Regions from separate parts of the Anaerobutyricum hallii genome, predicted to be linked through region 2. Evidence: predicted binding sites of a transcription regulator. Region 2 holds the regulator's gene; the other holds the start of a gene.

Region 1 (3,206 bases), 1.9 Mb from region 2:
GAGGATATCATGAAAACATTATATATACACATCGGCTGTCCAAAAACTGCCACTACTTCCATCCAATATTTTTGCAACGAAAATAAAGAAAACATTGCAAAACATGGGGTTTATTTTCCTGTATTTGAACAAACTTATCCTGATATAAACCCTTTTCGAAATGCACATTTTCTTATTGCTCCACAATATGATAAAAATGGTAAAATAAATATATTAGAAGAAAAAAGGCTCTTTCGTTTTAACATGGACCACATTATTCATATGTTTTCTAAATATGATAATGTTCTCCTCTCTGATGAAGGAATCTGGTATGCCGCACATTTTAAAAAAAGAGACTTATGGGAAACATTACGAAAGGAATCTCTCCATAATGCATTTAAAATAAAAATTATCGTTTATCTCAGACGACAAGATGCTTTATTAAATGCCATGTGGAATCAAAAAATAAAAAAATCTAAAAAAAGATTTTGCTCTATGACATGGGAAGAATTTATCCACACTACTCCTTCCGCAGTATATCTTGATTACGCAGAAGGACTAAATGAAATCGCTGCCGAATTAGGAAGTGAAAACATTATCGTACGACGCTATGGGAAACGATATTTTAAAAATCATTCTATTTATGATGATTTTCTGGACATCTTTGGACTTGCTCTAACAGACGAATATACCATTAGCACTTTTGAAAGAAATGCTCGTCTTAGCGGGAATACGAATGAAATACAACGAATCCTCAATAGTGTTCCGTCTGCCAGCCAGAAAGATTATACTTTCTTTTACCATATGCTTTCTGAAGTTACCTCCGAAGACCCGGACAAAGAAAAACTAAAACATCCAGCTAAAACTATACTTTCCAAAGTTTTAAAATAAAAGAGAAAAAGGTCTGGTAATCGCATCTGCAATCACCAGACCTTTTTCATTCTATCTATTCGTTTCTGAATAGATTATTATTCAATTGCAATATATTGTTTTTCCTCTACCGGTTTCTGAACTTCTTTCGGTACTGCTACCGTAAGAATTCCGTTATTAAAAGCAGCTTTCAAATCTTCCTGTTTTACGCCTTCACCAACATAGAAGCTTCTCTGGCAACTTCCACTGTATCTTTCTTTACGGATATAATTACCTTCTTTATCTTTTTCATCTTTATTGGTATTCTGCTGTGCAGTAACTGTCAGATAACCATCTTTCAGTTCTGCTTTGATGTTTTCTTTTTCAACTCCAGGCATTTCCATTTCGAGTTCATAGTGATCTCCGGCATCTTTTACATCTGTCTTCATAAGATCATAGTTAGCAGTTGTATAATTACCTGCGAATGGGAACATATCATCAAATACATCATCTACAAAATTATTTCCAAAAATACTAGGCATCATCATAAGTCATTTCTCCCTTCAAAACTAAATTTTAATCTCTATATTCAGGCTACTATATTTCGCCTTTCTTATAATCCATATTACCTATATCTTATCAAATACCTCATGGGTATCTGTTATTTTTCCATGTATTAATATTCTGATTTATCTTTTTCTAAGATTATCTTATCAATTATTCACCAATTGTAATGTATTTCTTCTCTTCCTTGGCTGTTTTATCTTCTTTTGGAACGGTAATGCTCAAAATACCATTCTTGAATGCGGCTTTAATATCTTCCTGTTTTACACCTTCTCCGATATAAAAGCTTCTTGATAAGTTACCGGCATAACGTTCACGGCGGATATATTTACCTGTCTTTTTATCTGTTTCATCTTTATCTAAACCTTTTGCGGCAGAAATGGTAAGATATCCATTCTCAAGTTCCAGCTTAATCTCATCTTTCTTAAATCCTGGAAGATCAATATCTACTTCATAGCTATCTTTCTTTTCTCTTACATCTGTTTTCATAAGGTTCTTTGCATGTTTTCCATATAACGGATTCTTCTTACCAAAAAATCTCTTCTCAACCGGTGCGTCAAACCAGCTATCAAAATCATCAAATAAATTCTCTCCAAAAATACTAGGCATCATCATAAGTCATTTCTCCTTTCGAAATCTTTAAACTGTCTTCAGCAAATCGGAAGCTTCTTTCTTTCGACTATGTTGAAATGAATTTTATGAACTTCGGTTCAGAACTTCTTTTTTATCTTCTTATCTCTTTATGTCCTTTCCTTTGTTCTAGCTGTAATATAACACCTATTATTAGCCATGTCAAGCGTTGAGTGCTAAAATTTTGTGAACATTTTGTGAACAATAAAAAAGCCATTATATAAAACTTCAACTTCCGTAAACATGAAGGCTGCTGGCAGGCATCCTCACTCAGTGCTGTAAATCTGTTTTACATAATGACTTTTTTATTCGTTTTATTTGTGTTTAATAATTCTTTGTTACTACTGTTCCGTCTGAATACTTGATTTCCCAGTAGCCATGACCGGAACCATCACAGTCCGGTACTTTTCGTTTTGAAACGATATGTTTTCCAGAACCAGAAGATTTCTGTGAAGATTGCTGTGGTTTTTCTTTTGTGCCTTCTGTAACAATCTTAGAAACAGGCTCTTTGATTACCTTTTCTTTTACTTTTTTGCGGCTCTCTTCTTTGCCATCTACATAAGTAATCTGATATGTAACTTCTTTAGAGCCATTCACGCCCTCTCTTGTTACTTTACTTGAACCTACATACATAGAAGAGGATTTTTGTGTTTCCACACTAAATGCAATCTCTTCTGTCTTCTTTTCTTTTCTTGTTTCAACTCGTTCTACTACAACTTTTGTTCCTTCTTTTAAAGGTTTATTTAATGCAGGGCGTATACGATCCTTTTTGGAAAGAGCAATATTATTTTCGTTAAGAAGTTCTTTGACTGTTTTTGCCTGAGTGACTGTCTTTTTTGTCTTGCCATCTGCCCGTAGAGAAACTTCTACCCGGCGGATTACCTGGATATCCATGTCATCCGTACAGCTTGCCTCTAAATCATGATTTACGATATCATGTTTTCCAAGAGTAATCCCTGCTTGTTCAAGGACATCTTTTACCTTGCCGCCGAGGATTTCTACTTCCTGTTCTTTATTATCATCCGATACTTTTAACTTTTCATAACGAGCTATCTCTATTTTTTCTTCTCCGCTATCTAGTTTCGTAGTAAGGGATGGGGTAATTTGATCCTTCTTATTCAGAGTAATCTCCGCTTCTTTAAGAATATCAGATACAGAGGAACCTTTCGCTACAGCAAGTTTTG
Region 2 (3,206 bases):
ATAACTAAAATTCTTTTTTTTGCAGATTTGATGTTAGCCAATCTGTACACCTCCAAATATTATTACTTATAATTATTATTATGTTTATATTGTTTTGCATTATTTCGGACACGGACAATCTAATGTAAACATACTTCTATATTCTATTGATTTTCGAGCAGTTTGTCAAGCGTAAAATGAATTTTTTTTTGAAATATGTTATACTGAGATAACGTTTTTAAATTTAAAAGGAAAGGATCATTTATGGGTGCAATGTGTGAGATATGTGAGAATCGAAAAGACTTGGAATTATATATCCATATTCCATTTTGTATAAAGAAGTGTAACTACTGTGATTTTCTTTCTTTTCCTTCAAGTGCAGAAGACAGGGAAGAGTATGTTCGATGTTTGGTAAAAGAGATAGAGAAGACAGGTATAGTTTTAAATGATATTTTAAATAATAAAGATACTTATCAGGTAAGAAGTATTTTTATAGGAGGAGGTACCCCATCTCTTCTTTCTGGCAATCAGATAAAGAATATTATGCAGGTGGTTCAGAAATATTTTCTTATAAAAGAGGAAGCAGAGATTACAATGGAGGCGAATCCGGGAACTCTTACAAAGAAAAATCTTTCTGCATATAAAGATGCTGGTATAAACCGTCTGAGTATGGGATTGCAAAGTGCAGATAATTCCTGCCTGTATTTATTAGGAAGAATTCATACATGGGAAGAGTTTTTGAAAAATTATGAGCTGGCTAGAAAGGCTGGATTTGAAAATATTAATATTGATCTGATGAGTGGTCTTCCGGGCCAGACGATGAGTATCTATAAGAAAACGCTTGAAAAAGTAATGGCATTGCGACCGGAGCATATTTCTGCATACAGTCTTATTTTAGAAGAAGGAACCCCTTTTTACGAATCAGAAGAGATTCATAAAAAGATTCCGAATGAAGAAGCAGACCGCGAAATGTATCAGTTTACAAAGGAGATTCTTGCAGAAAACGGATATGACAGATATGAAATTTCTAATTATGCATTAAAAGGAAAGGAATGTATTCATAATCTTGGATATTGGAGCGGGGTTCCATATATTGGCTTTGGGCTTGGCGCATCTTCTTATTTTGAAGGAACTCGTTTTTCAAATGAGAGAAACTTGGAACATTATAAAAAAGAGCCGTATGTTCCTTTTATGATGAGGGAAGATTATACTGTATTAAGCCAAAAAGATAAAATAGAAGAATTTATGTTTTTAGGGCTGCGCAAACGAGCTGGCATTTCTAAAAAAGAGTTCAGGGAGTGTTTTCATAAAAATATCATGGACGTGTACGGAGAAGTGATATCTAAATATGAAAAGATTGATCTGCTTGAATGGATAAAAAATGGGGAAATGCTTCGTCTTACAGATGCAGGAATCGATGTGAGCGATTATATTTTCTGTGATTTTATGTTGTAAAAAGATTTTAAGAAAAAAATCGAAAATATACTTGACAAGGATTGCAGATAGTGATAACTTAATGAATGTAGATATTAGCACTCGATAATGATGAGTGCTAATAACTAAGAAGGAAGGGAGTAAGAGATGGAACTGGATGAACGTAAGATGAAAATTTTAAAAGCAATTATTTCTACTTACTTAGAGACCGGAGATCCGGTAGGAAGCAGAACGATTGCCAAAGATTCTGATTTACATTTGAGTTCAGCAACGATTCGTAATGAGATGGCGGATCTCGAAGAACTTGGATATATCCTCCAGCCACATACTTCTGCCGGAAGGATTCCTTCAGATTTAGGATATCGTTATTATGTGAACTGTCTGATGGAAGAGAATGATGAGATTCGAATCAGGGAAACCGAGAGGGAGAAGGAACATCAGGATCTGATTAATAAGATGGATCGCATGGAAGAGGTTCTGAAGAACGTTGCAGATTTACTTGCAGCGAACACGAACTACGCTACATTGATTTCCACACCACAGATTAAGGAATCGAAGCTTAAGTTTATTCAGCTTTCTATGGTGGATACACAGAGGCTTTTGGTAGTAATCGTAGTTGGGAATGATACGGTAAAGAACGTACTCATGAATATGGATGAACCACTTGGAAATGACGAGATTTTAAAACTTAATATTTTGTTGAACTCTTTTCTTCAAGGACTGACACTGAATGATATTAATATCGAGTTAGTTCATATGATGAAGGTGCAGGCAGGGATGCATGCAGATATTTTAGAAGGAGTTTTCAGTGGAATTGTAGAGGCAATTCACGAAGCAGACAACATGGAGATTTATACCAGCGGAGCAACGAATATGCTTAAGTATCCTGAGCTTGTTAATCCTGAGCATACAACAGCACTTCTTGATACATTAGTGGAGAAGAAGCAGCTTGTAAAGCTTGTGGATGATACAGTGAATCAGGAAGAAAAACATGGCATACAGGTTTATATCGGTAACGAGACGCAGGTACAGTCTTTAAGGGATTGCAGTATCGTAACTGCCACTTATGAATTGAAGGAAGGCGGAACAGGAACGGTCGGAATTATCGGACCGAAACGAATGGATTACCGAAAGGTTGTAAATACTCTCAGAAATCTAACCGATGATTTAGATGAGATTTTTAATAATAAATCATAGAAAGGTGGTACTTAAGTGGAAGAAGAAAAAAAAGTATCCGACGAAAGTATCGTAGAAGAGGCGAAGGGAGAGACTCCGGAAGAAACAACGACGGAGGACGGAACGGAAGCCAAAGAGACAAAAGAAACCAAGACGAAAAAGAAAAAGAAGTCTGCAGCCGCTCTTGAAATTGAATTAAAAAAGAGTGAAGAAAAGGCAGCAGAGATGACAGATAAATATCAGCGTCTGATGGCAGAATTTGAGAATGCCAGAAAGAGAAATGCAAAAGAGCAGAGCCATATGTATGATGTAGGAGCGAAAGAGGTTCTTGCAAAGTTACTTCCGGTTGTTGATAATTTTGAAAGAGGTTTGGATGCTCTTTCAGAAGAAGAGAAGGAAGGGGCATTTGCTCAGGGATTTATCAAGATTTATCAGCAGATGATTACCGTACTTGAAGAAATCGGTGTAAAACCGATGGATGCTGTAGGAAAGGAATTTAATCCAGATTTTCATAATGCAGTTATGCATGAAGAGAATGAAGAGATGGGTGAGAACCTTGTATCTGAAGAGTTCCAGAAAGGATATATGTACAAAGATGGAGTTCTTCGTCACAGCAT

The links. The regulator HrcA, encoded in region 2, represses chaperone genes, less so after heat shock. The targets are predictions, from matches to a motif close to TGTTAGCACTCNNNNNNNNNGAGTGCTAACA.
Region 1: the regulator HrcA is predicted to act here: its motif matches at 2,174-2,204, upstream of EHLA_RS00490 (Hsp20/alpha crystallin family protein).

The regions. Positions count from the first base shown of each region.
Region 1 is NZ_LT907978.1:106,094-109,299, reverse strand. It holds gene EHLA_RS00500 (hypothetical protein) at 10-870, shown strand; gene EHLA_RS00495 (Hsp20/alpha crystallin family protein) at 948-1,376, opposite strand; gene EHLA_RS00490 (Hsp20/alpha crystallin family protein) at 1,546-2,007, opposite strand; gene EHLA_RS00485 (ubiquitin-like domain-containing protein) at 2,347-3,206, opposite strand, start outside.
Region 2 is NZ_LT907978.1:1,974,915-1,978,120, reverse strand. It holds gene rpsT (30S ribosomal protein S20) at 1-41, opposite strand, end outside; gene hemW (radical SAM family heme chaperone HemW) at 244-1,434, shown strand; gene hrcA (heat-inducible transcriptional repressor HrcA) at 1,561-2,610, shown strand; gene grpE (nucleotide exchange factor GrpE) at 2,626-3,206, shown strand, end outside.